Regions from separate parts of the Bradyrhizobium sp. SZCCHNRI1009 genome, predicted to be linked through region 2. Evidence: riboswitches for the same ligand, from Rfam matches in the RefSeq annotation. Region 2 holds a riboswitch; each other region holds the start of a gene.

Region 1 (10,172 bases), on a different contig from region 2:
GTCAATTGAAATACACCTTAAAGGTGTATTCGATGGCAGTTTTTCGAGGATGAGAGGCGTGATCATGTCCCAGCTGCATCTTGGCAACCGGACGATCTTCAGAACCGCTCCTCCGGCCGGCCGCCGTGTCGTCAGCCGCGCAGGTTGAGGAAGCCAGGGCCGCAACGACGCTCCGGCGCGCGCACGGTCCCTGCCCGTCAGTCGATCGCGACAGCCAAAAGATCTGCACCTGCCGCGACGCCCATCTTCACGATCTCCCGCGAACGTCGGGTTGGTGTCAGGTTCGAGACCGCGCGGTCCTGATCGATTTGCAGCGAAAGTGCGGAGCGGCAGGGGAGGTCCGCCCTCCACCGGGCGCGCGCAACGCATACCGTCCTGACGCCGCAGCTGCACCTCATCGCGCAGCATAGACCGCGTACTCGTCTTATCCGGCGCTATCGGAAGCGGTGGACAATTCACCTTCGCATTGTCGGCATCCAATGCGGAGCTTGGAGCGGGCGAAGGGAATCGAACCCTCGTATGCAGCTTGGGAAGCTGCCGTTCTACCATTGAACTACGCCCGCGCTCGCCAATGCTTAGCCGACACGATGCGTTTCGCCAAGCGGCTTGTTGCCGCGCGATCCGCGGGCCCAGACGGCGAACGCGAAAGGTCTGCGATGGCCGGATCGCCCGATCGTGATCGGTCGCAACCGCAAGTCTCGGGAACAGATTGGGCGATCTCGCCTTGCCATTGGAGCCGGCGCTCGCGTCGCCGCGCCGTGTGCTGGGAGTTCACATCATGCAGAGCCATGGCCACAAGTCTCCGACCGCCCCCTCGAAAACCCTCGCCTTCATGTCGGGCCCGTCGGCGCTCGACCTCTACACGCTCGGTTGCGGCCTGTTCCTGGCCTTCGCGCCCGCGCTGTTCGGCTTCGCGCGCAGCGCCGGCCGGATCGATGCTGAGCTGGCGGGAGCTGCCGTCGTCGCGCTCTCGTTCGGCGGCCTCGTGGCGTACGCCGATTGGGAGGAGTGGCTGAAGGTTGCGCTTGGCGTATGGCTGATTGCAGCGCCGTGGCTGCTCGGGTTCGCGTATACATCGGCGATGCATGTCAGCATCACGGTCGGGATCGCCGTGACCTTCCTAAGCCTCCTCGAGCTGTGGCTCGCGCATGATCCTGATTTTGCTGGCGATCGCACCGGAATGGTGAGCCGCTCGTCTGAGCTCTGATCGATCGCGTCTCGCCTGCGACAACAGAGATCGCAACGCAACGCTTGACAACCATCACCCAAATCAGGGCAAACCCGCCCCCGTCACGCCGCGCTGTTAACACTTTGTAAACAAAGTTGATGCGGGCGATCGTGACGATGATATGATGTGCGTGGGGTTGGGGTGGCGTCATGGGGCGTGGGTATACGATCTTTGATACGGCCCTCGGCCGTTGCGGCATTGCATGGAGCGATGCCGGAATCACCGGCGTACAATTGCCGGAAGCGCGGGAAATCGAGACGCGGCGGCGCCTGTTTCGCCAGTTTCCCGACGCACGGGAGCAGCGCCCGTGTTCGAATACTGAACTCGCCATCGAAGGCATCGCGGCCATGCTGCGCGGGCAGGAGGTCGACTTCTCCGACGTTGCGCTCGACCTCGACGGCGTCACGCCCTTCAACCAGCGCGTCTACGATTACATTCGCGCGATTCCGCGCGGCGAGACGCGCACCGCCGACGCGATCGCAGACGAACTGCACGTGCCCAAGGCGCTGAACTCGATCGCGCAGGCACTGACCAAGAATACGTTCGTCCTGATCGTCCCTTGCCATCGCGTCCGCGACATCGGCAACGGCCTCGACAAGCCGTCGCCCAACAGCGGCATCGTCTCCAAGCGTCGGCTGCTGTCGCTCGAAGGCGCACGGCCTCATGCCGGCCTGACGCTGTTCGACGCGTTTCTCGCCGTCGACCGGCCGCGCGCGTCGTAAGCGGACGCCTCGCGTCGCGCGATATTATCTCGCGCATCGCCCTCCACTTTCCTCCGCAATGCGCTAGATTTGCAGGATGACCGCCACCATCCTGTTCGAAAGCCGTGACGTCACCGTGTCCGAGTTCCGCTGTGCAGCGATGCCGGGCGAGCGTCCCTATGTCGAGCAGTATGCCGGCTACTCGCTGTCCTATGTGCGCAAGGGCAGCTTCGGCTGTCGGCACCGCGGCCGCGTCTTCGAGCTGGTCACCGGCGCGCTGCTGGTCGGGCATCCCGGCGATGAGTTCATGTGTACGCACGACCACGTCTGCGGCGACGAATGCCTGTCGTTCTTCTTCGACGATGCGCTGATCGACGAGATCGGCGGCGACAGGCAGGCCTGGCGGGCCGGCGCGATGCCGCCGCTGCCGGAGCTCATGGTCCTCGCTGAGCTCGCGGAGGCCGTCGCCGCGCGCGAGCAGACCCTGGGCCTCGACGAGATTGGCCATATCATCGCCAGCCGCTTCGTCGCGACCGCCACGGGCCAGCAGGCGCGCGCCGCGACACCAGGCCCTCGCGACCGACGGCGCGCGGTCGAGAGCGCGTTGTGGATCGACGACAATGCGCATGATGACATCGACCTGGCGGCTGCGGCAGGCGAGGCCGGCGTCAGCCCGTTTCATTTCCTCCGGATGTTCGCCGCTACGATCGGCGTGACGCCGCATCAATATCTGATCCGCTCCCGCCTGCGGCACGCCGCGCGGCGCCTCAGCGAGGAGGATACGCCGGTCACCGCCATCGCCTACGATTCGGGCTTTGCCGATCTGTCGAATTTCACCCGCACCTTCTCGCGCGCTGCCGGCGTGTCGCCGGCGAAGTTTCGCAAGGCCTCGCGCGGCGAGCGCAAGATTCTCCAAGACCGTCTGAGCCGCCATTGATTGGATGATCCCGGCGCGTGCGGCAGCCGCATGCGAAGCATGGAGATCATCGATGTACGATCATATCGGCCTCAGGGTCGGCAATCTCGACGCCAGCGTCCGCTTCTACACCGCCGCGCTGGCGCCGCTCGGCCACATCCTCTGCTCCAAGGACGAGGCGTCGGCGGGCATCGGCCCGAAGGGGCAGCCGGCGCTGTGGCTGTATCTCGACAAGGGCGCCAGCAAAGGCACCGCGCATATCGCGTTCCGCGCCCAGGACCACGCGGCGGTCGCCAGATTCCACAGCGAGGGTTTGAAGGCAGGAGGCGGCGACAATGGCGGCGCCGGGCCGCGCACGGACTACAGCCCGACCTATTACGCCGCCTTCCTGATCGATCCCGACGGCAACAACGTCGAAGCCGTATGTCCGTGAGGTCAGCGTCATGGCATCCATCCAGAAGGACATTCCGATCGCGGCCCCGGCCGGTGCAGTGTGGGACGCAGTGCGCGATTTCGGCGCCGTTCATACCAGGGTGGCGCGCGGCTTCGTGACCGGCACCAGGCTCGACGGAGACGTCCGCATTGTCAGCTTCGCCAACGGCAGCGTGGTGCGCGAGCAGCTGGTCGACTGCAACGATCGGCGCCGGCGCCTCGTCTACGCCATCAGGAACGAACGCATCAGCCAGCACAGTGCGTCGTTTCAGATCATCGCGGAAGGCGAGGAGCGCTGCCGGGTGATCTGGACCACCGACGTGCTGCCGCACGAGATCGCGCCCTATATCGAGCAGCAGATGGAGCTCGGCGCGCGCGCGATGCAGGACACGTTGGGCAGGCTGCGCGGATAGCGGCTCAGCCGACACGCGCCGGGGGCGGCGCGTGCGCGTCAGGACCGCGTCCGGCCGCCAGCACGGCCGGGCGCAGCTCCAGCGCCGCGGCCGGCTTCGGCCCCCACCGCGTGAGCATGACGCTCGCGAGCGTCAGCACGCCGAGCAGCACCATCGAGGACGCCGCCAGCATGAAGAAGTCGCCCTCGGTCGCGGCATGGCTCAACAGATAAGAGCCACCTGCGGCGATGAACACGAGCCGCACCGTTTGCGCCAGCACCGGACCGATCACCCTGGCTGCGCCCTGCGAAGAGAAGTACATCGAGATCGCCAGGCCGATGAAGGCATACATCGGCGCGGCGACCTGCAGATAGTGCCGGCCGGCGCCGCGCGCGCTCTCGTCCTGGGTGAAGATGTCGACCCACAATTGTGGGACGATCGCGATCAGCGTCGACAGCGCGCCAACCGACGCGAACGACACCAGCCCCGCCGTCCAGGCGATGCGGCGGGCGCGCGCGATTCGCTGCGCGCCGATCGCCATGCCGACCATCGGCACCGAGGCCATGCCGACGGAGAAGGCGACCGTGGTCATCATAAATTCGAGCCGCGCGCCGATGCCGTAGCCGGCGAGCACCGCGGTGCCGAACGACGCCAGCATATGCGTGAAGATCGCGATCGACAGCACGGATTGCAGCGGCGAGAAGCAGGCGACGGCGCCGACCTTGAGAATGTCGGCGAACATCGCGCCGCTGATCCTGAGGCCGCGCAGCTTCGGCCGGACGCGCGCGCGCCCCGAAATTAGGTACCAGCCCATCACCGAGATGCTGACGCAGAACGCCAGCAGCGCGCCGGCGGCGACGCCGCGCATACCGAGCCCGAGGACCAGGCTGAGCGTGCCGCCCAGCACGATCTGCAGCATCGCCGAGCTCAGGATCATGAACGACGGCAGCTTCATGTTGCCGGTGCCGCGCAGGATGCCGGCCATCGAGTTCATCAGCCAGGGCAGGATCGCGCCGCCGAAGAAGATCTGCAGATAGGCCGTGGCATGGCTCAGCACCGCGCCGCGGCCGCCGAGCAACTCCAGCAAGGCCGGGCCGAACACCAGCATGCCGATCATGAAGGTCGCGCCGAACAGCAGCGCGATCAGCAGCGCATGCGAGGCGAGCGTCGAGGCGCGATCGGTGTCGCCGGCGCCGAGCGCGCGTGCGATCGCCGAGGCCACACCGCCGCCCATCGCGCCGCCGGACATCGTCATGGTCAGGATCACCAGCGGAAACACCAGCGCCATCGCCGCCAGCGCCTCGATGCCGAGCCGGCCGATATAGGAGGTCTCGGCAATGACGACGCAGGTGCCGGCCGTGTTGGCGATGATGTTCGGCCAGGCCAGCGACAGCAGGGTGCGCAGGATGGGTCCGTCGACGAGCTTATTCCGCATCGGCTTCTCGGGGGGCGGCAATGCACGCCCCTCGCCGACCGGATTGTCGGCCAGGCCGATCTCGGACATCTCAGCTCCCCGCTCGGCCGCGCAGGTCGCGGCCATCTTATCGTTCGATTGCTTTCGCTTTCCTAGCACGGCGCTGGCGCGCGCCCTGTGCGGCAGGCGCATTGGGGGTGCGCGGCAGACGCAGCCGGCTAGAAGCGGAAGTGCTTGGAAAGCTTCAGGCCCTGGGCCTGGTAGTTGGAGCCGATGCGGCTGCCATACATCGCGTTGGGACGCGCCAGCATCTTCTCGTAGACCAGGCGGCCGACGATCTGGCCGTGCTCGAGGATGAACGGCACCTCGCGCGAGCGCACCTCGAGCACCGCGCGCGAGCCCTGCCCGCCGGCGCCGGCATAGCCGAAACCGGGATCGAAGAAGCCGGCATAGTGGACGCGGAATTCGCCGACCAGCGGATCGAACGGCACCATCTCCGCGGCGTAGTCCGGCGGCACCTGCACGGCTTCCTTCGAGGCCAGGATGTAGAACTCGCCGGGATCGAGGATGAGGCTGCCGTCGGGCCGTGCCTTGATCGGCTCCCAGAACTCCTCGACCGGATAGCCGGCGCGGCGGTCGACGTCGACGACGCCGGTATGGCGCTTGGCGCGGTAGCCGACATAGCCGTTCGCATTGCTGCCTGAGAGGTCGACGGACAGAGCGACACCGCCGGCGAGATCCGCATCATCGCGATCCACCAGCCGCTCGGCCTGGTGCAGCGCGATCAATTCGTCCTCCGACAGGACCGCGTCGCGATAGCGGAAGCGAACCTGGGACAGGCGCGAGCCTTCGCGCAAAAGGACCGGAAACGTCTTCGGGCTGATCTCGGCATAGAGCGGACCGTGATAGCCGGCGCCGATCATGTCGAAGCGTCGCGTGCCGTCGGCGATCACGCGGGTGAAAACGTCGAGCCGGCCGGTCGAGCTCTTCGGATTGGCGGCCGCGACGATGTCCTTCGGCAGCGCCAGGCTCTCCAGCAGCGGCACGATGTAGACGCAGTTGGTCTCCAGAACCGCGCCGTCGGCGAGCGCGAACTCGTGCAGCTTCAATTCGTCGATGCGCTCGGCGACGGTCGATCCCGGCCCCGGCAGAAAGCTCGCGCGCACCCTGTAGGCGACGTCGCCGAGCCGCAGGTCCAAGCTCGCCGGCTGGATCTGGCTCTCGACGAAATCATATTCGGGAATGATCAAGCCGGCCTCCGCCATCGCTACGATCATGCGATCGGGGAGGATGCCGTGGGCGTCGGCGGGAAGCGAAAACGGCAAGGCCTGATCCTTTGCAGGCGCCGGAACGGCGGCTTGTGGAGCCAATATAGGGTCTTTTGACCGGTTATCCGATGGCCGGCTTGACGGAAAGGCCGGTTGCGACTATGAGCACCACTTATCCCGTGGTGATTTGAGCCGGCCGGCTTGCAGCCACGTTAAATAAGTCGCTAAACAGGCCGGGGACGAATGTGATCCCGGCCTTGAGGAGTTTTCCCAGGCCGGTTTTTTTGTGCCCATCGCGCCGAGCGCGGTGGTCACGATGGAGGTCACATGTCGAAGTCCCCCGCGAAGGCGCCGGTGTCGTTCGCCCAGTATCGTCCCGAAACCCGGCTGGTGCATTCCGGCACCTTGCGCTCCGAATTCGGCGAGACCGCCGAAGCGCTCTATCTGACGCAAGGTTTCGTCTACGCCACGGCCGAGGAGTGCGAGGCGCGCTTCAAGGGCGAGGATCCCGGCTTCATCTATTCGCGCTTCTCCAATCCGACCACGGCGATGTTCGAGCGCCGCATGATCGAGCTCGAGGGCGCCGAGGCCTGCCGCTCGGCCGCAACCGGCATGGCTGCGGTCACCACGGCGATCCTGGCCCCCCTGCGGGCCGGCGATCACGTCGTCGCGGCCAAGGCGCTGTTCGGCTCGTGCCGCTACGTGGTCGAGGATCTGCTGCCGCGCTACGGTATCGAGTCGACGCTGGTCGATGGGCTCGATCTCGACCAGTGGCAGAAGGCGGTCAGGCCGAATACCAAGAGCTTCTTCCTCGAGAGCCCGACCAATCCGACGCTCGACGTGATGGACATTCCCGCGATCGCCGAGATCGCGCACGCCCATGGCGCGCGGCTGATCGTCGACAACGTGTTCGCCACGCCGATCTGGCAGAGCCCGCTCGCGCTCGGCGCGGACGTCGTCGTCTACTCCGCGACCAAGCACATCGACGGCCAGGGCCGCTGCCTCGGCGGCGTGATCCTGTCGTCGGAAGCCTTCATCGCCGAGCACATCCACAACTTCATGCGCCAGACCGGCCCGTCGATCTCGCCGTTCAACGCCTGGGTCCTGCTCAAGGGCCTGGAGACGCTCGCGGTGCGCGTGCGCGCGCAGACTGAGACCGCCGGCAAGGTCGCCGATTTTCTCGCCGCGCATCCGAAGATCTCGCGGCTGATCTATCCCGGACGCGAGGACCATCCGCAGGCGGCGACGGTCAAGAAGCAGATGCGCGCCGGCTCGACCCTGGTCGGCTTCGAGGTGAAGGGCGGCAAGGCGGCGGCGTTCCGTACGCTCAACGGATTGAGGCTCGCACGCATCTCCAACAATCTCGGCGACGCCAAGACGCTGGTCACGCATCCCGCGACGACCACGCATCAGCGGCTGACGCCGGACGCGCGCGCCGAGCTCGGCATTAGCGAGGGCTTCATCCGCTTCTCCGCCGGGCTCGAGCATGCCGATGATCTGATCGAGGATCTCGATGCCGCCCTCAGGGCGGCGTAGCGAATGGCGAAGTGAGCGTCGCGAGTAGACCGATCTCATCCCTGCGCGCTACTCGTCATTCCTCATCCGCACATCACCATCCCGGGTTCGCTCGCGCGGCGAGCGCCCCGGGATGACGCCTGCGGCGTCACATCGGCCGATAGGTCGGCACCTCGGCCGGCGCGTTGATGCCGAGCTTGACCTGGCCAACCGAGCGGATGATGTCGTCGCCGAGCAGTTGCGCGAAGCAGGCATAACCCCAATCGCTCATGTGCAAGCCGTCCGAGATCACGAACTCGTTCATCGGGATCGCCTGCCGCTCGTGCCAGTCGCGCATCACCTCGAAGCGCGGGAAGATGCCGGCGTGATGCAGCTCGGCGATGCGGCCGAGCAGCTTGTTCATGCGACCCGCGCTCTCCTGCCGCTCGTTCACGCGCGGCGAATATTGCAGATCGACCAGCACGACATCGGAGGCTGCGGCCTGGATCTTGGCGACGCCGTCCTCGACCAGCCTGGCGGTCTCGGCCGGATCGAGATCGCGCAGCACGGCATTGGTGCCGACCTGCCAGATCACGAGATCCGGGTGACGGTCGATCACCGACGTCTCGATCCGCTTCATCATCTCCGGCGCATCCTCGCCGCCGACGCCGGCATTGATGACGCTGATGTCGACCATCGGATATTGCCGGCGCAGCTGCGCGGCGAGCCGATTCGGATAGGTGTAGTCCGGCGCGCTCGCGCCATAGCCCTGCGTCGACGACGAGCCGAAGGCGACGATCACGATCGGCAGGCCGGAGGCGAGCTTGTTGGCGACGTGCGGCAGCGAAATGAAATTCTTCTTCGCGACGCCCTTCGGCGCCAGGCACGGCACGCGGTTGAAGATGTCGGTGGCCGATTTGGCGACCTGCTTGACCTTGTCGATCGCCCGCTCGGTGATGCTGCGCGATTGCGGCGGCGTGGCCGCGACGCCCTGCCCGGCTGCAGCCGGCGGCTGTGCATCGGTCATGGCCGGCGCGGTCGTCGCCGCAGGCGGCGCGGTCGTGGCCGCCGGGCGCACCGCGGCGATCGGCCCGCGCACCTGATCGTTCGCCTGCGCCAATGTGACGTGTCCGATGCTAGGTCGCAGCTCGCTGATCAGCGGAGTCTTCGGACCGGAGCTCTCCACATCGGACAGCGCGGCGGGTGCAGCTTGCGCTGCGCTCTGCGCCCGTACCGTCTGCGGGCTCAGCGCGAGGGCGATGGCAATGACCGCAACGGCCGAAAGCTTCTCCCATGTCCCGGATACGCGGTGACACTCATTCGACGTCATGAACGACATAATCCTAGTTCTGCTGCGCCGGCCCGATATGCGCCGCGTCGATGATGAACTTCGACAGCGCCCGGCCGATGCAGTCATGAACCTGCCTGGCCAGCTCGACCCCGTGCGTCGGATTGAACAGGTCGAAATCGCCCTGCTCGTTCCACTGCCGCATGATGGCAAACCGATCGAACAGCGGAATGTCGCGGTGCTGCGCCACCACACGCATGTTGTCGACATAGGGCGGCACGGAGATCAATGTTTCCGTCCGCGGACTGTATTGCAGATTCATCAAGACGACGTCAGCTCCTGCTTTCTGCAGCGTCGCCACACCGTCGTCGACCGCCTGCCGGAACTCATCAGGATCGATCGACCGCATGGCGTCGACCGTGCCGGTCTGCCAGATGACCAAATTAGGCCTTTTTCCTTCCACCAGTTTAACGAGATTGCCCGCGACTTCCTCGGCCGTCTTCTTGGGCTGCAGCTCGATGCTGAGATTGACGGCGACCGCCGGCAGCTTGTCCTTCAGCGCAGCCTGCAGACGGGCGGGGTACGCATTGGCGTCGGAGGTGTTGACGATCGAGGACGAGCGGCTTCCGACGACGAGAATATCGAGTGTGCGGCCGTTCTTGACGGCGTCTGCAACCTTCGGGAGCGGGCTCTCGGTGGTCAGCAGGTAGGCCGGCACCTCACAGTTCTGCGGCGCGTCTTCCGCGCGCGCGGAGGCCGCCAGCGAAACAGCCAGCGCCGCGATACCAAACCTTAACCACGAGACGGACTTCATCAGCCCCCTCCCGCCAGATCGGCGTTGCTGCGCGCACCTTTTCGCGCGGCGCCCTTATCGGCCTCACGCTTGTACCACGAAATCAACGACGCCACCCCCCACATGATGAGGATGCCGCAAAGGCTGATCACCGCGTGCATCATGGCGCCGCCGGACACTTCGGCAAGGACGAAGTGGCCCGCAAACGCCAGAAATACGCCAAGACAGAAGATCTCGAGCGAGTGT
Region 2 (10,172 bases):
TTCCCGCGATGGGGCTCCCTCCCCTCCGGGTGTCGCCACGAAGACGTGCGTCACCGACCTCGCGGCGCCATGCGCCCGAGGGATGTCATCGATGTTGCCCCCTGATCAGGCAGAGGGCGCAGGGAATGCCGGGAGCTGGCCGCCCCCATGGCCCGCCTGCAGAAAAAAAGCAGGCGGCAGTCACCACAGGTTCAGCCGAGACATCCCGGCATTCCCCGCGCGATGGTTTTCACGCTTATACGCGATCTCCCCGGTGTCCGGCTTGTGAGCCACCGTCGCCCTCGGGATCATCGCCCGAGGACTTGGCGCCAGCGTCGGGGCGCCAGGACCACGCGACTTCGCGTCCGCAAGCTGCCGTTCGTCCACGCGAGCCTCCCCGCGCTGCGGCATCCTGCAGCCACCGCATCCCGCACCCAACGTTCCGTGACGATCGCGAAGCGCCCCTCTCGAGGAGCACGGGATGGCGATGGTCTAGCACGTTTTCTGGAAACGCGAAATAGAAATTTTCAGTCGGCGACGAGCGCCTTTTCGCACGCACGCGTTCGACGGGGTGGCCGGGGACTGCCCTTGCACCGGTCAGCCGAACGAAAGGCGGGAGCCCGCGACCGGAGTCGACCCGAGCACTCCGATTTGCGCAGTGCTTCAGGAAGGATCTGGATGCAGGACGTCAGCACCAATGCGCGCGACAAAGCCACGTCCGCTTTTGACCGATGCTGTCGAAAAAAGTCTTTGTCGCCGCGCGGGACTGCTTCTCCTGGTCTGGTTCGACGGCGAGGCCATTTATGGATCGAGTACCCGCTGCGCCGGCCGATCGCTGGCTGCGACGCTGACGCATAATTGCTCACACGCATACAACTCATACCCGCGCCGGCTCTGGCGGCTTGAGCAGCTTCAGCGCCATTGTCTTCAGGTTCTGCACGATGGCGGCGAGATGGAATTCGTCGCGGGCGCCGGACAGACCTCTCAGGCGCAACCGCTCGAACCCATGGTGGGTCTTCAAATGTGCGAACCGCATCTCGACCCGCTTGCGCTCGTCGCGTGATTTGAGGAACGCTTTCGTCGTCATTTTCCGGCGCGCGACATCTCGGGCGTCTTCGTGGAGATCGCGCGGGATCTGCCGGGCGGGCATGTTTGGGCAACACTGCGCCTTCAGAGGGCAGATGGAGCAATCGTGTTTGCTGGCGCGGAACCGTAGCATCATTCCATCGTGAACTTTGCCGGTGGTGCGAAGTACCTTCCCACTGGGACAGACATACACATTGGCGCGGCTATCCCATTTGAAGTCTGCACGCGAGAAGGTGCCGTCTTCGCGTTTACTTTTATCCCACACGGGGATATGCGGCGTGATCTGCTTCTCCTTGACGAGCCAACCGAGGAACTTGCCTGTGCCATAGGCTGTATCGGCGATCAGTCGCTTCGGCTTCAGATCGAAGCATCGCGCTGTGCGATCGATCATCGTCTTGGTCGCGACGACTTCGTCATAGGTTCGCGCTGGCGTTGCTTCCACGTCGACGATGACCGCATGTTCGACGTCGATCAGGTAATTTAGACCATAGCCGAACTGGACGCGCTTGTTGGCTTTTGCCGTCCACGCAGAAGACGGATCGGACGGCGAGATCACCTTCGGCGCCTTGCGTTCGCTGCGCCGGTGCCGCGGCGTCTCAGGATCATTGTCGGTGTCGTCGGCGCCATCCGCCGCCTCGGTGGGCTGCGCGGCAGCTTCGATCGAAGCAAGATACTCAGCAACGGCGCGCCGCTGACGTTGTGCGTCGGTCCAGTCGAGTTCAGCCGGCGGCTTGCCGTGGTAGCGACTGGCGTTGGCCTCCAGCACGCTGGCATCGACCGCGAAGCCTTCGCCCTTTACCAGCCCGGTCGCCATCGCCGACCAGACGACACGCTCGAAGATGTGGCGCAGCACGTCGCTCTCGCGAAAGCGGCCGAGCCGGTTGACCGAAAATGTCGAGTGATGCGGGAGAGCGTCATCGAGATCGAGCTGGCAGAACCAGCGGTAAGCGAGATGCAGTTCCACTTCCTGGCAAAGCCGGCGCTCTGAGCGGATGCCGTAGCAGTACCCCACGAGCAGCATCCGGATCATGAGTTCGGGATCAATCGACGGTCGCCCGATCTCGGAATAGTGCGGCTCAAGCTCCTTGTGTAGATCGGCGAGTGCCACGGCGACGAACGCATTCATCCGCCTGAGCAGATGGTTCTCGGGGATACGATCCTCCAAGCGAAACTCATAGAACAGGCTGCCCTGATCCCGCTTCCGCCGTCCCATCATCACCGTTCTCCGTCACCGAAGCTCGATCAGATGAAGGAATCAGTGTTCGCCGCGGCTCTCAAGCCTTTTTTCGACAGCATCGGCCCACAACGGACATGGAACGAACGGAACTCCCTTACGACCAAACTGTGTGACCGGCTGGTGAGAAATCGCTACTCATCCTTATTCAACGCGGCGATGAGGACGCCAACCTCTTCAACAGGTAAGGATCGTCACGCGCTATCAACTCTTCTGTCCTTGGGAGCTTTCCGAAAGCAAACCGTGCCTCCTCGATGCAAGAAAAATAACACAAGCATCTCCGTGCCATCTGAATGCTCGACCTCAACCATGTAGGATGCTAGCGATGGCGGAGTAACCACCCCATGTAAGGCTGGTCTGAGAGGCGATCTCGATTGTGCAACACGATCGAAAAGCAGACTTGATCATCTATTCCTTGTCGTCACATCGCCCTCGACCATCATTTCGTCAGCCATCTCTCGAAGTACAAATTGATCGGGTTGGAAACGTAAGGGCCATACGCTGGGCACGGAACGAACCCCTTCGCCCGATAGAGCCTCTGGGCATCGGGAAGAAATTCCGTGGTTTCCAGCCGCAGAACCGACAGCTTGGCGGTCAAGGCCGCTTCCACAACGCGCGTCAGGAGCCTGCTGCCTATTCCAGTTGTCCGAGCCTCGGTGACGACATACATGCGCTTCACCTCCCCGGTACCATCCGCGAACACCTGCAGCCCTGCACAGCCAACGGCTTGTCCGGCAATCCGCGCGATAAACATTTGCGTGTCGTCGTGCGCTAGCCGATCAATTGGAGAGCCGTGATTCCTCTCCACCCCGCAGACCTTGTTTAAGAAATCGTCCAGCGCGGTTACGAGATTAATCAGGTCCGGGGACCTTGCATCGGCCAGCTCAATTTCGATTCGATCGACAGTCATTCTCGTCCCCTTCTTCGAAGAGATGAGCGCATGACGCCGTGGTGGCTTGTCCCGTTTAGTTGCCGGACCGGCCACATCTTCTTCCGAAGGAAGAAAGCCACCTTGCTCGGGGAGCAGGTTGGCGCTGGGCGTCGGCCCAACTCTTGATGTTGGAGTTGACGATAGCGGGCACTATCGAGCTTGGCAAGTACGCCCCCAGTTCGAGGAACAACGCGTGGCCGCTCCTGGCTCATCTCGAACCTTTTGGTCGGCTCCGACGATGGCCGCTCCGTCGAAGATTGGGGTCTTGTCAGGCCGCAATCGGCGCCTACCGGGGAGGCCGACGGCGGCTCGGCTCAGGCGGGCGCTGTGCATAGGGGTTCGGCAGGCACATGGCCGAAAGGCCCGCGGCCCCCGCTCTGCACGCCTCCCACGACCTGTACTGGCACGCGATCGTGCTGGACCCGCCCCACTCCCATGTCTGGAGGCACACCGGATCATTGCCATCGAACCGCTGGGCCGCGGCTGGAGCGGTTGCAAGCACGATGATCGAAGTCATGAGGAGAAGCGCGCGCATCATCAGCCATCATGACATGAGGCTGACCAATCCGAAAGGGTCTGCCGGCGCGGCCACGTCCACGCGCGCTTGATCCGCAGGCGCGGCGGGTTTCGGTACCCGCGTCGTCAGGTGACCCTCTCTTGCTCCACGGAAAGCAGGCGATCGCAGCTAGCTTCGGCGGCTCATGAGTCAGAAATAGGAGCGCGGCTGCTGCCTGGTATGTTGGCCGAGGTAGCGTCTCACGGTCGAAAGATTTTTCGGTTCAGAAAGCTTCTCAAATACCTGATGCACCAATTCATCGTGATCGGAGGCAACAATTGCGACGGCGTCCCTCAGGTTTCTAAGCTGACGCCACGAAAGAGCAGGCTCCGCTGCTGCCACCAAAGCCCAAAATACAGGGCGCCATAACCCGGTGTCGAAGGGCTTCGACGCCTGAAATATGGAAAACAGCGCCTCTGAACGACTCCCCATGTTTTCAATGGCGCCAGAAGCAGCGACGTACTTTATGAGAAGTTCTTTGGCGGGCGGCCCGTTGCCGCGCTCAAGATATGCCCTGATCGGCCATGCCGAGACGGCTACACGATTGAAAATATCCTCCTGACAGTCGGCTGCCAGAATCGCCTCTTCAAGGAGGCGGCTATACCTTTCATCGGGCCAATGGCGTGCGACGTGAGATAACGCCTGACACCTGAACCAAGGTGCTTCTATCCCCCTTGCGACGCTTAGCGCTTCGTCAGGGCGAGCAGATGCGAGGCGGATCGCGAGGTCTCTTGCTTTGGTCGGGGTCAGGGTCTTGCTCACCCAAACCGACTACCATAACTCCCCGCAACGGCCAATTGGATGGAACGTCAGATTCTGGCCTAAAGGTGAACTATGCTGGTTCAAGGCTGACGCATGGTCTCAACCCAACGCCGTCGTCAGGACGTCCAGATCCGCAGAGCACCAACAGTCTCGAACTCGGCGAGCCTAAAGCTCTTTGTCACAGACAACGCTGCCGTAGGGTGGGCAAAGCGACGCCAAGGGCGGCGCGTGCCCACCATCGGTGGCGCTGGGTGTAGGCGGTGGGCACGGCGCGCGTGAAAGCTCGCCCGACAAGGCCGCATCCCGGCGCGCCTTTGCCCACCCTACGGCAGGTTGTTAGTTCAGCGTGCCATCAATCTTGACGCTGCTGGCAAAGCGGCGCGTGACCACCATCGCCACCGCTCGAAACGCGCGGTGGGCCCGATGCGACGCGGCGTTGCCGCGTACGCCTCTTTGCCCACCCTACAGCTCGGGTGACGGGATCATGACCGGCCCGGTGACCTTCGTCCGAACGGCCTAGACCGCAATCCCGCTCCACCTCACCCGAACAGATGCGCCAGCCAGAACGCGGCGCCGGCGGCGAGGCCGCCGACGAGGGCGGTCTGAAGCGCCGACTTGATCTTGTTGACGCCGGTGAAGTGGCCCTTGATGGCGCCGAAGATCAAGAGCGCGATGCCGGTGGCGATCACGGAGATGCGGAGCGCGGACGAGATGTCGGCTGCCAGCATGTAGGGGATCAGCGGGATCAAGCCGCCGATCACGTAGGAGCCGCCGATGGTCACCGCGCTGACCGGCGCGCGCTTCGGATCCGGGCGTTCGAGGCCGAGCTCGAAGCGCATCATGAAGTCGACCCAGCGCTTGCGATCGGACGCGATGGCGTCGACCACGGTGGTCAAGGCCTGGCCTTCGAGACCATAGCCGCGAAAGATCGCCGCGACCTCCTCGACCTCGCGACCGCGGAGCTTCTCGATCTCGTCGTGCTCCCGCTTCTCCTCGGCGGCGTAGTGCTCTGCGTCGGAGCGGGCGGCGAGATAGCCGCCGAGCCCCATCGCGATCGCGCCGGCGACGACCTCGGCGAGGCCGGCCGTGACGATCACGTCGGTCCTGGCGACCGCCGCCGAAAGACCGGCGGCGAGCGCGAACGGCACGGTGAGGCCGTCGGCCATGCCGATGACGACGTCGCGGACGACCTCCGACGCGGTGAAGTGCTTTTCGATGTGCGGCGTTGCCGGCATGGCGGCCTCCGATGGCGTGTTCGACGGAGACCTTCTAGCAGGCCCGGATGACAGGCGCGATCACCGCAGTCCCGGCACCATCCGCCGCAGGGTGCGATCGTGCAGCCAGTAATGGTGCAGCAAGGCGGCGCCGGCGTGCAGGCCGATCAGGATCATCAGGCCATTGGCCAGCGCCTCGTGCATCTCCTTCATGTCGTGGGCGAAGCCGCGGTCGCCGATCCAGGGTGAGGCGATCTCGAACAGGCCGAACACCGGCAAGCCGTAGCCGCGGGCAAACTGGGTGACGATGCCAAGCACCGGAATGGCGAACATGATGCCGTAGATCAGCAGATGCGTGATCTCGCCGACATGAACGGTCCACGCGCCGAATTTGGTCGCTTCAGGCACCGGCGGCGGATCGGCCAGGCGCCAGGCCAGGCGCGCCAGCGCGAAGCCGAGCATCGACAGCCCGAGCGAGACGTGCATGAACAGGCCCATGTCATGAGCGGGACGTGGCAGCACGTCGCCGAGATGGCCTGAAATCCACGCCGCCGGCACCAGCACGGCGACGATCCAGTGCAGTGCGATCGCGACGGAGCCATACGTCTTGGCGGAGTTTCGAATACGCATGATCAGCTTCCTTCGACCATTGGGCACCCCGCGCCGGCACGCCGGAGCACGGGGTGGCATGGCAGGAGGCAATAGCCGACCGGGGGCGTCGCGCCGCTGACGCGGGATGTCAGCCTGCTGTCAGAATGGACGGCGCCGGGGTGGCCTGGGACGTCGCGGGCTGCGGCCAGCGGAGTGCCGAGACGATGGCCGGCGCGATCGTGATCCTGGCGCCGCCGAGCTGGGAACGGCCGATCTGCAGCCGCCAGCCATAGGCTTCGAGCACGTCCTGCACGATCGCGAGCCCCAGCCCGCTGCCCGGCCCCTGCTCGTCGAGGCGGCCGCCGCGCTCGAGCACGCGGCCGATCTTCGCGTCCGGAATGCCCGGACCATCGTCCTCGACGGTGACGATCAGAGGGGTCGCACTGGCGACGATGCGAACCGTGCTCGCCGCGTGACGCGCGGCGTTCTCGAGGAGATTGCCGAGCACCTCGGCGAGATCCGTGCGGTCCATGCCGACGCGCAGGCTTGGAGGCACCTCGCCATCGAAGCTGACATGGGCGGCCGCCGGCGTGCGGCCGAGCGTCCCGAGCAGCGCATTCACCAGCGGCGCCAGCTCGGTTGCGGCCTCCGGCCCGCCGCGAGCCTTGCCGCGCAGCCGCGCCAGCGCCAGCTCGCGATCGACCTGCCGGCTCATCGCCTCGGCGACATCCTCGACATTGCGCGCCAGCTCGATCTGGCCGAGCTCCTTCAAGCGCGCGGCGTCGGCCGCGAGTGCGGCGAGCGGCGTCTTGAAGCCGTGGGCGAGATCGGCCGCACGGCTGCGCGAGCGCATGATCTCGCGGCTCTGCGCATCGAGCAGCGCGTTGACCTCCTCGACCAGCGGCGCCACCTCGGTCGGCACGTCCACGGGAAGATGCTGGCGCCGGCCGCTGCGGATCTCGGCGACGCCACGGCGCAGCACGCCGAGCGGACGCAGGCCGAGAGTGACCTGAACCGAGGTGCCGACGGCGAGGATGACGGCCAGCACGGCGAGCGCGATCGACAGATCCTTGGCGAAGGTCCGCACCGCACTGGTGGCGCCGTCGAGGTCGTAGGCCACGGCCGCGCGCACGCGGATCTGGCTTTCCGGATTCATCAGGATGCCGCGCTCGGCGACCAGCACGTGTTCGCCATCCGGCCCGGCGAGCTCATGCTGATGCACGTCGCTCGGTCCGGGCTCGTCGATGGGCAGCGGCAGGATGGTGTCCCACAGCGAGCGCGAGCGCAGCAACTGGCCGTGATCGTCCGAGATCTGCCAGTACAGCCCCGACAGCGGCACCACGAAGCGCGGATCGGCCGGCGGCCGCGCGACCACGATGCGCCCTTCCGCATCGACCTCGAGGCCGTTCAGCAATTGGCGCAGGTGGATGTCGAGATCGGAGGCGAGCGTGCGCGCGACGTGGCGCTTGAACAGCACGACCATGCCGAAGCCGGCGACGCCGAGCGCGACCAGCAGCGCGATGGTGCCCGCCGCCACCAGTCGCAGCCGCAGCGAGCCGAGCCTCATTCCGTCGTCTCCGGGATCATGTAGCCGAAGCCGCGGCGGGTCTCGATGATGTCGGCGCCGAGCTTCTTGCGCACGCGCCGGATCAGCACCTCGAGCGCGTTGGAGTCGTGCTCGTGGCCGAGACCGTAGACGTTCTCCTCCAGCTCATGCTGCGGCACGACGCGGCCGCTCTGCCGCAGCAGATAGGCGATCAGCCGGTATTCGAGCTGCGACAGCGTCACCGGCACGCCGGACAGGCTGACCTTCATCTGGCGCTCGTCGAGCATCAGGTCGCCCGACGAAAGCACCGGAGCGGCATGGCCGGCGGAGCGCCTGATGATCGCGCGCAGCCGCGCCAGCAGCTCCTCGTTGCGAAACGGCTTCGGCAGATAATCGTCGGCGCCGGCATCGATGCCGTCGACCCGCTCGGCCCAGCTCGCGCGCGCCGTCAGGATCAGCACCGGCATATGCCGCGCCGCGCCGCGCCAGCGCTTCAGCACCGACAGGCCGTCCATGCCGGGGAGGCCGAGATCGAGGATCACGGCGCCATAGTCCTCGGTGTCGCCGAGAAACCAGGCCTGCTCGCCGTTGTCGGACGTTTCGACCAGATAGCCCGCCGCCTGCAGCGTCCGCGCCAGGTCGGACGACAGCCGCGGATCGTCCTCGACCAGCAGCACACGCATCTATTTTTCCTCGATCCGCTCGATCTCGCCGCTGCGCGCATCGACATAGACCTCGCGCACGCGGCCATCACGGCCGATCACCCGAAACTCATACCGCCAGCGGCCACGCTGGCGGTCGACATCGATTCCCATCACGTCGCCGGCGATCCGGCCGCGCAATCTCGGCAGGATCTGCGACAGCGGCAGGACGTCGCCCGCCTCCACCGCGCGACGCACGGCATCACGGCGCTCGCGATCGTCCTCGCGCGCCACCGTCGCCGCGGACGCCGCCGTCGAGATCAGCATCGCAAATGCCGTGATGCGCATGAACCGTCCGATTTGAGGCAAATGCATGATCTTCCCGGGGCCTGACGCTCTGATCTTCAAAGCTCGTCGTCATTCGTTGCGCGCGCGCCACTGGGTTCGAATTGCGGGGGTCGACTTGCGGAGCGTTCGCAGATGCTAAGGAGCTGGTGCGGATTTTAGTTTGAACTTCCGATGTCGGAATTGCGCTCAGGCCGATGCGCGGGTGGAAACTCGCAAGGGATCGGCATCCTGCCCGAGACAAGCTGACGTCTCGCTGACTCAACCTGACAGGATGCCGTCAGCCTCGTTGCGACATGATCCCGCCCGGACGGAGCGAGCCGGGGGCGCGGTGAGTTCGGAGACGAGAATGCGTAAGACGATGACATTGGCAGCCGTGCTGGCGGGGCTGGGCGGCCTCCTGGCGATGTCACAAGCCGGCCGGGAGACGGCACCCACGCTGGTGCCGGTGGCCCGTGCCGATGACGGCACCCTGGCGGCCTATCCGCATCTCGCGGCGCTGCATGCGCCGGCCGACAGCCAGCTGCTGAGCTACGAGCCCGCGCGCCGGGACCGCGAAGGCGACGACGACGATCAGGACGAGCCGCGGCGGTGAGGCGAACCGGCTTCTGACCAAGGCACGGACCAAGGCTAGGCCGGCAGGCCCGCTTCGTACCAGCGACGCGTCGCCTTGACGATGCGCACGACCGAGAGCATCACGGGGACTTCGACGAGAACCCCGACGACGGTCGCGAGCGCAGCCCCCGAGTCGAGCCCGAACAGGCTGATCGCGGCGGCAACCGCCAGCTCGAAGAAATTGCTGGCGCCGATCAAGGCGGCCGGAGCCGCGACGCACCAGGCCACGCCGAGCCGGCGGCTCAGCCAATAGGCGATCCCCGCGTTCAGATAGACCTGGATCAGGATCGGCACGGCCAGGATCGCGATGACGACCGGCTGCTTCAGGATCTGCTCGCCCTGGAAGCCGAACAGCAGCACGAGCGTCCCGAGCAGCGCCACGAGCGAGACCGGTTGCAGCACCCGCAAGGCGCGCACCAACGCCCCGTCCGTGCTACGCAGCAACGCACGGCGCCAGAGTTGCGAGACGATGACCGGCACGACGATATAGAGCAGCACCGACAGCAGTAGGGTTGTCCAGGGCACCGAGATCGAGGCGACGCCGAGCAGCAGGCCCACCAGCGGCGCAAACAGGAACACCATGATGACGTCGTTGAGCGCGACCTGGCTCAGCGTGTAGTGCGGCTCGCCGTCGCACAGATTCGACCAGACGAACACCATCGCCGTGCACGG
Region 3 (10,172 bases), on a different contig from region 2:
CTATGAGTAGCGTAGACGATCGCGGCCTTCTGGTCGATCTCGGCGACGACCGCCCGCAACTGCCGGCGCAGGCCCGCATCGTGTCGCCGATCGTGCCGCGCGCCTCGATCGCGGGCCGCGCGCTGGTCGCCGTGGTCGCGATCATGACCTTCCTGGCCTCGATCACGACCGGCGGCGTGCTGCTGGTCAGCGAGTCCGCGGCCGAGTGGCAGTCGGAGGTCGCGAGCGAGATCACGGTCCAGGTCCGTCCCAAGACCGGCCGCGACATCGAGCGTGACATTGCCCTGGTGACGGACGCGATGCGGGGGCAGTCGGGCATCGTCGAGGTCCGGCCCTTCACCAAGGAGGAATCCAGCAAGCTGCTGGAGCCGTGGCTCGGCAGCGGCCTGTCGTTCGACGAGCTTCCGGTGCCGCGCGTGATCATTGCGCGCGTCCAGCCCGGCACCAGCTTCGATCTCAACGCCCTGCGCACCCGCGTAACCCAGGTTGCGCCGACCGCCAGCGTGGACGACCACCGCGCCTGGATCGAGCGGATGCGCTCGATGACCGGCGCGACCCTGTTTGCAGGCTTCGGCATTCTCGTGCTGGTGATCGCGGCCACCATCATCTCGGTGTCGTTCGCGACCCGCGGCGCGATGGCCGCGAACCGGCCGATCGTCGAGGTGCTGCACTTCGTCGGCGCCGGTGACCGCTACATCGCCAATCACTTCCTGCGGCACTTCCTGCAGCTCGGACTGGAGGGGGGCGTGATCGGCGGCGGCCTTGCGATGCTCGGATTCGGATTCTCGGAGTCGATCGCCAACTGGTTCTCCGGCACCCCCGTCGGCGATCAGTTCGCGGCGTTGCTGGGGACGTTCTCGCTGCGCCCGCTCGGCTATGTCGCGATCGCGCTGCAGGCCGTGGTGATCGCCGCGGTGACCGGCTGGGCCGCACGCCGGACCCTGTTCACGACGCTGGCGAGCATCGACTGATGGCGGCTTCTATCCCCAGCCGTCTCGTTGCGGATTTCACTTGGCCCGAAAACCGCCTAAAATCGTCTGCGCCGGGATGAGGCAGGACGGGGTGAGCTGGGTCACGAACACGGCGGAGGTCGCGCGCCAGGATCGGCGGCGAGCGAACGTGATCGGGAGGCCGGCGAAACCTGCCTGCGTTCCCGGACTTGAACGACGGGATCGCGCGACGGCATGGCGCCGCGCGCAGGCAGGCAAGGACAAGCCAGGCGTTGCATGGAGCCGGAGACCGACCATAGCAGGCGAAAGCTGCCGCTCACCGTGGCGGTGTGGCGGACGGTCGCGGGCGCCGTGGCGACGCTCGGGGTCGGCTTCTTCGTCGCGGCGGTCGGTTTCGTCGGCTTCCTCTCGCAATTGCGGGGCGCCGAGATCCAGCCCGAGCGCAAGGCGGACGGAATCGTGGTCCTGACCGGCGGCTCGTCACGCGTATCGGACGCGGTGGAACTCCTGGCGGGAGGCTATGGCCGGCGGCTGCTGATCTCCGGCGTGCACCCGACAAACGAGGCCAGCGACATCACCCGGTCGCTGCCCGAGGCGCGATCGTTCATCAACTGCTGCGTCGATCTGGATTATTCGGCGATCAACACCCGCAGCAACGCCGCGCAGACGCGGCGATGGGCCAGCGAGCGCGGCTTCAAGTCGCTGATCGTGGTGACGTCGAACTATCACATGCCGCGGGCCATCGTCGAACTCTCGCATGCGATGCCAAGCATGGATCTCATTCCCTATGCCGTTGTCGGCGAGAAATGGCGCGACGAGCCGTGGTGGACCAGCGCGCCGACGGTGCGACTTCTGCTGTCCGAATACGCCAAATATGTCGCCGCCGAGATGCGGCTGCGGCTGGCCGATCTCGGCCTCGATCTCGTGCCCGAGGTCGATCCGCCAACCGGCTCGGTGTCGCGCCGACCGACGACGGCGCAAGCCAATTGAACTGGGTTTCTGATGGTCTCGATCTTCCTGCGTTCGCTGCTGTTCAACATCCTGTTCTACCCGAACTTCGTGCTCTGGGCGCTGATCGCGTTGCCGACCCTGGCCATGCCCCGCAAGGCACTGCTGCGCGTCGCCAACTGGTGGGCGCAGAGCAACATCTTGTTGATGCGCGTCGTCTGCAACATCCGCGTCGAATATCGCGGCGTCGAGAAGATCCCGAAGGGGCCGCTGATCGTCGCCGCCAAGCATCAGTCGATGTGGGAGACGATCTCGCTGCTGCATTTCTTCGATGCGCCGTTCTTCGTTCTCAAGCGCGAGCTGCTGCGGATTCCCTTGTTCGGACAGTATCTCGTCAAGGCGGACATGATCGCGATCGACCGCAGCTCCGGCGCCCGCGCGTTGAAGCAGGTGATGCGGCGGGCGGCGGAGGAGGTGAAGCACGGCCGTCAGTTTGTGATCTTCCCGGAAGGCACCCGGCGTCCGGCGGGCGCACCGCCGGACTACAAGGGCGGGGTTGGCCTGATCTACACGGATTGCGGCGTACCCTGCCTGCCGGTGGCCCTGAATTCGGGGCTGTTTTGGCCACGCCGCACATTTCTGCGCTATCCGGGCACGCTCGTCGTGGAGTTTCTCGATCCGCTGCCGCCTGGCCTGCCGCGCGATGAGTTCATGGCGCGGATTCAGAGCGTGATCGAAGAGGCGACCGGCCGGCTCGTTGCCGCGGGGCAGGCGGAACAGGCGCGGTTGTTTGGCCGGGTGCCGGCACCGGTGAAGGCCTGAGGGCTATGTCTTGCCTGGCGCAGGATGCAGCGAGTGGCCGTCATCGTGCAGCATCGTCGCCAGCCGATGCAACTGCGTGTCGCGAAAGCCCTGCGCCTCGATCGCCTTCACGGTCGAGATCACGTAGTCGCGATTGGCGCCGGACTGGCCGTGACCCTGGCGCACATGGCGCAACTGCTCCTGCGGCGACAGCCGGCCTGCATATTGCACATGGCCGCGATCGACCACGTAGACCAATGCGCTCACCCGCTCGCGCGCTTCGTTTTCAAGCCAAACCGAGCGCGTCACTTCGCGATAGACCGAGGTCACCTGCTCACGCGCCCGCAAGTAGGCGATGGTCTCGTCGCGCTTGTCTGCTGCGACCCGAAACGCAATGCCGCGACACGCGCCGCCGCGATCGAGACCGAGGACGAGGCCCGGCTTCTCCGGCGTTCCGCGGTGGACGAACGAATACACACAGAGCGCGCGATGCTCGCCGATCAGCCGCGCCGGCACCTGCTCGAGAAAGGCGAATCCGGGCCGCCACATCAGCGAGCCATAGCCGAACACCCAGAGGTCGCCATCGGGAAGGTCGGGTTCGGAGAGGGTCATTGCGGACATCAATGCGGAAGCCTAAGTACGGTGCTCGCGAATTGTTAATTTAGATACACAATCCGTGATCGCCGAATTGCCAAAATTGCTGCCCAAAGGGTGTCCTGCATGTCTCGTTCGCCGCAACCGCCGCGCAGGCGCTCTCGCTGGGGGCTTTTCATCGCTCCCGTCCTGCTCCTGATCGCCGCTGTTGCGTGGAGCGCATTCTGGTTCTTCGCCGCTTCGCAAGTGGATGTCCAGGCCGACGCCTGGCGTGCGCGCGAAGCAAAATCGGGACGCGTCTATGACTGCGCGAAGCGCTCGGTCGCGGGCTTCCCGTTCCGGCTCGAGGTCCGCTGCACGGATCCAAGCGTGGCGCTGTTTTCGCAGGCGGCCGGTACGCCCTTGATGAATGCGAAGCTCGACGAGATCCTCGTCGTCGCCCAGGTTTGGGACCCGAAGCGGATCATCGCGGAGTTCAAGGGACCCGCGACGATTGCCGATGGTCGTGGACCGGCGTCGTTCTCCGTGAACTGGCGCGTCGGCGAGGCCAGCGTCCGCGGCCTCCCGGGGCCGCCGCAGCGCGCCGACCTCGTGTTCGAACAACCGACCATCGACCGCATCGAGGGCAACACCGCCGTGCCCGCAGCGCGCGCCGATCATGCCGAATTGCACGGCCGTCTCGCCGAGGGCACGCCGTCGGATCATCCGGTGCTGGAGACTGCGCTGCAGATCGAAAACGGCAGCATCCAGGGCGGTCATCCGCTGCTGGCCGAACCGTTCAATGCCGACATCCAGGCCCGCGTCACCGGTCTGAAGGACTTCCGGCCCAAACCCTGGCCGGAGCGGTTTCGCGAGATCCAGGCCGCCGGCGGTCATGTCGAGATCGTCCAATCGCGCATCCAGCAGGGCGAGTTGCTCGCCGTTGCCTCGGGCACGCTCAGCCTGACCGCCAACGGCAACATCGATGGCGAGGTGCAGATGACGGTCGCCGGGATCGAAAAGGTCATCCCGGCGCTCGGCCTCGACAAGATGCTCGAGAACGGCGTGCCGCAGGGAACGCTCGACCGCGTGGCGCCCGGTGTGAAGTCGCAGGACGTCAACAACCTGCTCGGTGCGCTCGACCGCGCCATTCCCGGCCTCGGCAAGGTCGTCAAGCAGAACGCCAATGTCGGCGTCGCACTTGGCATCAATGCGCTCGGCAAGGAGGCCACCCTCGAAGGCCGCAAGGCGCGGACCTTCCCGCTGCGGTTCTCCGACGGCGTCGTCGTGCTCGGTCCGTTCAAGGTCGCCCGTGTCCCGCCGCTGTTCTGACCTCAGCTCTTCTTCAACTGCGGCAGCGGCCGGCCGAAATCCGGCGCCGCCGAATCCTGGCCGATATCGACGATGCCGCGGCGGATCGCGCGCGTGCGGGTGAAGTGATCGAACAGCGCCTCGCCGTCGCCGCGCCGGATCGCCCGCGTCAGCTTCGACAGGTCCTCGGTGAAGGTGCCGAGCATGTCGAGCACGGCATCCTTGTTGCTCAGGAAGATGTCGCGCCACATCGTCGGATCGGAGGCGGCGATGCGGGTGAAGTCGCGGAAGCCGCCGGCGGAGAATTTGATCACCTCGGACTCGGTCACCTGCGCCAGCTCGTCGGCGGTGCCGACGATGGTGTAGGCGATCAGATGCGGTAGGTGGCTGGTGATCGCGAGCACGCGGTCGTGATGGTCCGGCGTCATGATCTCGACCTTGGCGCCGAGCGCCGTCCAGAATGCACGCAGACGATCGATCGCGCCGGCATCGACGCCGTCGGGCGGCGTCAGGATGCACCAGCGGTTGATGAACAGCTCGGCGAAGCCGGAATCGGGCCCGGAATTCTCGGTGCCGGCCACGGGATGGGCCGGCACGAAGTGGACGTTCGCCGGAAGATGCGGCGCCATGTCGCGCACGATCGCGCCTTTCACCGAGCCAACGTCGGAGACGACGGCGCCCGGCTTCAGATGCGGCGCGATCTCGGCCGCAACCGGACCGCAGGCGCCGACGGGAATGCAGAGGATGACGAGATCGGCGTCCTTGACCGCCTCTTCATTGCTCGCGACGACGCGGTCGACGACGCCGAGCTCGGCGACACGCGCGCGCGTCTTCTCCGAGCGCGCCGTGGTGACGATCTCGCCGGCCACGCCCTGCAGCCGCGCCGCGCGCGCGATCGAGCCGCCGATCAGGCCGAAGCCGATCAGCGCGACGCGTTCGAATCGCCCCGCGACGCTCATGTCGCCCTCATGAATTCGCTGAGAGCCTCCACGACCAGACGATTGGCCTCCTCGGTGCCGATCGTCATGCGCAACGCGTTCGGCAGCTTGTAGTTGGCGAGCGCGCGCAGCACGAGGCCGCGCCGGGTCAGGAATTCGTCGGCCTCGACCGCGGTCTTGCCCTTGTCGGTCGGGAAGTGGATCAGGATGAAATTGGTGACACTCGGCGTCACCTTCAGCCCAAGCTTGCCGATCTCCTCGGTCAGCCAGTTGCGCCACGTTTCCGTGTGCGTCTTCGACATCTGCTGATGCGCGGTGTCCTCGATCGCGGCGACCGCCGCGAGCATCGCCGGTGAGGAAACGTTGAACGGCCCGCGGATGCGGTTGATCGCATCGACGATATGCGCCGGGCCGAACATCCAGCCAACGCGGAGCGCCGCGAGCCCGTGGATCTTGGAAAAGGTGTGGGTGACGACGGTGTTCTCGGTCGTGGCGACCAGCTCGAGCCCGAACTCGTAGTCGTTGCGCGAAACGTAATCGGCATAGGCGGCGTCGAGCACCAGCACGACCTGCGACGGCAGGCCGGCGCGCAGCCGCTTGACCTCGTCGAACGGGATGTAGGTGCCGGTCGGGTTGTTCGGGTTGGCGAGCCAGACCAGCTTGGTGCGCGGCGTCACCGCGGCAAGGATGGCGTCGACGTCGGTGCGATATTCCGTCTCCGCGGCAACCACGTTCCTGGCGCCGCAGGCCATGGTCGCGATCGGATAGACCAGGAAGCCGTGGGCGGTGGAGATCGCCTCGTCGCCTTGGCCGAGAAAGGTGTGTGCCAGCAGATTGAGGATCTCGTCGGAGCCGGCGCCGCAGACGATGCGGTCGGGATCGAGGCCGTAGGCGCGGCCGATCGCCTGGCGCAGCACCCGTGAAGTCCCTTCCGGATAATCTTCCAGGTGAGTGGCCGCACTCTTGAATGCCTCGATCGCCCTCGGCGAGGGGCCGAACGGGGTCTCATTGGCCGACAGTTTGAAAACCTTGCGGCCCGGCTCCGGCTGGGGACTCTTGCCCGGTGTATAGGGCGCGATATCGAGGATGCCGGGGTTCGGCACGGGGCGGTTCATCGTCAACTCCGGAAAATCATCACTGGCGCGAGGCGTCTCAGCTCGGAACCGTATAGCGTTTCGCATGGCCGCCGACGAGGGCGGCGGAGCGTACCGAGGCGCCCGCCGCGATCAGGGCAGCCCTGATCTTGTCGAGGTTCGACGGCGACTCGATCGATACCAGCAGTGCGGCGCCGTCGAAGGCGGTATCGGGCACCGCGATGACGTCGGCGAGCGGCGACAGCGCCCGCGACACCTGCGCATTCCAGCCGGAGACGCGGATGCTCCAGGTCTCGACCTCGAGCACCAGCGCATCGTCGGCGACGCGCGACACCGCGAACACCGGCAGCGCGGCGGGATGGTCGGCGCGCTCGATGAACGGCATCCGCGCGATGATCTTTGGCGCGCCCACGGGCTCGAGCGTGATCCACCACGGCGTATGGCCGGAGGTCGTCGACACCAGCGCGAGATCGCCCTTCGAGCGCGCCACAGCCTCGACCGCGGCTTGCGCGCTGAAATGCGGCACGTAGGGCACCACGAATCCGAAATGGAACCTGGCGGAATCGCGCATCGCGGATTCGCCGACCGACACGTCGGCATGAACCGAGAACGGCGCCTGCACATAGGTGAAGGTCGAGACGATCACGCGCCAGATCCCCTCGACGGTGTCGAGCGGCAGGATGCCGCGATGGCGCTGCACCAGGCGGCGCATCATGTCGGCCTCGCGCGCGGGCCTGAACGCCGAGCCAACCTCCTGGGTCTTCTTGACCTTGATCAGCCGGTCGATGATGTCGGCCCTGTTCATCAGCAACTGATGGACCTGCTCATCGATGGCATCGATCTCCTTGCGCAGATCGGCGAGCGAGGGCGGGGCGGGCGGCGGGTTCGACATGGTCCGTGTCACTCTTCGCGAGGCCACGGGAAAACCTGCGGCCAAAGGAACGGATGCCGTTCTCTCCGATGCCGCGGACCTGCGCAACAGCAAGTTTACCTTGCGCCATCCAGGCTTGGCTGACCTGCGGCAGAGCGCCCGACCAACGGTCAACCCCAGCTTGCCTTGACGAATAGCGCCCGCGGGACTAGTTTCTGCCCGTTCCGTGGTCATTTGAGCCGGCCGGCTTGCAGCCACGTTAAAAAACTCGCTAAACAGGCCGGGGACGTTATCGATCCCGGCCGAACCCCAGTTCAGGCCGGGTTTTTCATGGCCTGATGTGTCACGTGGTTCGGGAGCCCTGGCCGGATGGCTGGGGTGAGAGACATGACAGGTCTGACGCCGAAGTCCAAATCTGCGACGTCCAAATCTGCGACGCCTACATCCGCGTTGCGCACGGTCGCGCCCGACGAGCGCTCGCACGAGGTCGATCATCCGAGCTCGCCGGTGGCGCAGTTCGGCGCCGACAAGCCGCTCAGGCTCGATTGCGGCGTCGACCTGTCGCCGTTCCAGATCGCCTACCAGACCTACGGCGAGCTCAATGCCGACCGGTCGAACGCGGTGCTGGTCTGCCACGCGCTGACCGGCGACCAGCACGTCGCCAACCGCCATCCCGTCACCGGCAAGCCCGGCTGGTGGGAGACGCTGGTCGGCCCCGGCCGCCCGCTCGATCCCGGCCGCTATTTCATCATCTGCTCCAACGTGATCGGCGGCTGCATGGGCTCGACCGGGCCGGCCTCGCTGAACCCCGCCACCGGCAAGGTGTGGGGGCTCGATTTCCCGATCATCACCATCCCCGACATGGTGCGGGCGCAGGCGATGCTGATCGACCATCTCGGCATCGACACGCTGTTCGCCGTGGTGGGCGGCTCGATGGGCGGCATGCAGGCGCTGCAATGGACGGTGGCCTATCCGCAGCGCGTGTTCGCCAATCTCGCGATCGCCTGCGCGACGCGCCACTCGGCGCAGAACATCGCCTTCCACGAGCTTGGCCGCCAGGCCGTGATGGCCGATCCCGACTGGGATCACGGCCGTTACGCCGACAAGGGCACGCATCCGCATCGCGGCCTGGCTGTGGCGCGCATGGCTGCGCACATCACCTACCTCTCCGACGCCGCCTTGCATCGCAAGTTCGGCCGCCGCATGCAGGACCGCGAGCTGCCGACGTTCTCCTTCGACGCCGATTTCCAGGTCGAGAGCTACCTGCGCTACCAGGGATCGTCCTTCGTCGAGCGCTTCGACGCCAACTCCTATCTCTATCTGACGCGGGCGATGGATTATTTCGACATCGCCGGCGACCATGACGGCGTGCTGGCGGCGGCGTTTCGCGGCATCAAGACCCGTTTTTGCGTGGTGTCGTTCACCAGCGACTGGCTGTTTCCGACTGCGGAGTCGCGCGCGCTGGTGCATGCGCTCAACGCCTCCAGCGCGCGGGTGTCGTTCGCCGAGATCGAGACCGACCGGGGCCACGACGCGTTCCTGCTCGATGTCCCCGAGTTCTTCGAGATCGCCAGCGCGTTTCTCGATTCCGCCGGCAAGGCGCGCGGGCTTGCCCATGCGAAGGGAGACTGAGCTATGAGCATGCAGGGTGTGCTGCCGCTGAACGGCTTCACTGGCGGCGAGGTGCTGGCCTATCGGCCTGATCATCTGCTGGTCGCCGGCATGGTCGAGCGCGGCTCCAAGGTGCTCGACATCGGCTGCGGCGATGGCGATCTGCTGCAACTGCTGGAAAGCCGCGGCATCGACGGCCGCGGCATCGAGCTGTCCCGCGAGGGCGTCAACCATTGCGTCGCCAAGGGGCTCGCGGTGGTGCAGGGCGACGCCGATACGGATCTCGTCGATTATCCGGACGACGCGTTCGACTACGTGATTCTGTCGCAGACCCTGCAGGCGACGCGGCAGCCCAAGGTCGTGCTGGAGAACCTGCTGCGCATCGGCCGCCGCGCCATCGTCACCTTTCCGAATTTCGGCTTCTGGCGGCTGCGGCTGCAGTTGCTGGTCGGTGGCCACATGCCGCGCACCGACAATCTGCCCTTCACCTGGTACGACACGCCGAACATTCATTTCTGCACCATCAAGGACTTCGTGCAGCTCTGCGACGAGATCGGCGTCAAGATGGAGCGCGCCGTCGCCCTCGATAGTTACGGCCGTCCCCTGCGCGTCGCCATGCCCTGGTGGTTCTGGAACATGTTCGGCGAGCAGGGGGTGTTTCTGCTGAGCAGGGGTGAGCGGCGGTAGGGAACCGAGCGCAGCCCCGGGGAGCTGCCGAAGTTTGGTCCTCGCTCTCTCCCCACGTCATGGCCGGGCTTGTCCCGGCCATCCACGTCTTGCAGTATGACGACATGGCGAGCGGCTACGTGTATTTCATGACCAATCGTCCGAATGGCACGCTGTACGTCGGTGTGACCAGTGATCTCGTGCGCCGGGTGTATCAGCACCGATCTGGCCTCGTCGACGGCTTCACTAAGCGATATGGTTTGAAGCGGCTCGTTTACTTCGAAGTCTTCGACGACACATTCAGAGCGCGATCCAGCGCGAGCACAACATCAAGCATTGGTCACGTGCCTGGAAGGTCGGGCTGATCATTGCAACTAATCCAGATTGGGACGATCTCTTCGATACGATC

What was found. A riboswitch is a leader RNA that binds a small molecule or an ion and turns the genes downstream of it on or off. The one in region 2 is predicted to bind S-adenosylmethionine.
Region 1: linked by a shared signal. The riboswitch ahead of QX010_RS22770 (O-succinylhomoserine sulfhydrylase) and the one ahead of QX010_RS27625 (GNAT family N-acetyltransferase) in region 2 are both predicted to bind S-adenosylmethionine.
Region 3: linked by a shared signal. The riboswitch ahead of QX010_RS32855 (homoserine O-acetyltransferase) and the one ahead of QX010_RS27625 (GNAT family N-acetyltransferase) in region 2 are both predicted to bind S-adenosylmethionine.

The regions. Positions count from the first base shown of each region.
Region 1 covers NZ_JAUEUL010000014.1:73,759-83,930, forward strand. Annotated here, with positions in the region: tRNA gene QX010_RS22730 (tRNA-Gly) at 490-563, opposite strand; gene QX010_RS22735 (SPW repeat protein) at 779-1,207, shown strand; gene QX010_RS22740 (methylated-DNA--[protein]-cysteine S-methyltransferase) at 1,378-1,950, shown strand; gene QX010_RS22745 (AraC family transcriptional regulator) at 2,027-2,866, shown strand; gene QX010_RS22750 (VOC family protein) at 2,919-3,278, shown strand; gene QX010_RS22755 (SRPBCC family protein) at 3,289-3,690, shown strand; gene QX010_RS22760 (MATE family efflux transporter) at 3,695-5,173, opposite strand; gene QX010_RS22765 (2'-deoxycytidine 5'-triphosphate deaminase) at 5,302-6,408, opposite strand; SAM riboswitch at 6,521-6,600, shown strand; gene QX010_RS22770 (O-succinylhomoserine sulfhydrylase) at 6,679-7,887, shown strand; gene QX010_RS22775 (GDSL-type esterase/lipase family protein) at 8,015-9,175, opposite strand; gene QX010_RS22780 (SGNH/GDSL hydrolase family protein) at 9,189-9,947, opposite strand; gene QX010_RS22785 (OpgC domain-containing protein) at 9,947-10,172, opposite strand, start outside.
Region 2 covers NZ_JAUEUL010000023.1:42,841-53,012, reverse strand. Annotated here, with positions in the region: gene QX010_RS27630 (IS1182 family transposase) at 857-2,281, opposite strand; gene QX010_RS27625 (GNAT family N-acetyltransferase) at 2,739-3,209, opposite strand; SAM-I-IV-variant riboswitch at 3,255-3,364, opposite strand; gene QX010_RS27620 (DUF3551 domain-containing protein) at 3,517-3,765, opposite strand; gene QX010_RS27615 (hypothetical protein) at 3,937-4,548, opposite strand; gene QX010_RS27610 (VIT1/CCC1 transporter family protein) at 5,088-5,783, opposite strand; gene QX010_RS27605 (cytochrome b) at 5,844-6,392, opposite strand; gene QX010_RS27600 (sensor histidine kinase) at 6,502-7,920, opposite strand; gene QX010_RS27595 (response regulator transcription factor) at 7,917-8,582, opposite strand; gene QX010_RS27590 (PepSY domain-containing protein) at 8,583-8,888, opposite strand; gene QX010_RS27585 (hypothetical protein) at 9,235-9,480, shown strand; gene arsB (ACR3 family arsenite efflux transporter) at 9,516-10,172, opposite strand, start outside.
Region 3 covers NZ_JAUEUL010000045.1:102-10,273, reverse strand. Annotated here, with positions in the region: gene ftsE (cell division ATP-binding protein FtsE) at 1-10, shown strand, start outside; gene QX010_RS32895 (ABC transporter permease) at 3-971, shown strand; gene QX010_RS32890 (YdcF family protein) at 1,227-1,940, shown strand; gene QX010_RS32885 (lysophospholipid acyltransferase family protein) at 1,953-2,720, shown strand; gene QX010_RS32880 (gamma-glutamylcyclotransferase) at 2,724-3,320, opposite strand; gene QX010_RS32875 (DUF2125 domain-containing protein) at 3,420-4,604, shown strand; gene QX010_RS32870 (prephenate/arogenate dehydrogenase family protein) at 4,607-5,542, opposite strand; gene hisC (histidinol-phosphate transaminase) at 5,539-6,636, opposite strand; gene QX010_RS32860 (chorismate mutase) at 6,674-7,507, opposite strand; SAM riboswitch at 7,703-7,782, shown strand; gene QX010_RS32855 (homoserine O-acetyltransferase) at 7,865-9,118, shown strand; gene metW (methionine biosynthesis protein MetW) at 9,122-9,784, shown strand; partial or broken gene QX010_RS32845 (GIY-YIG nuclease family protein) at 9,844-10,172, shown strand, end outside.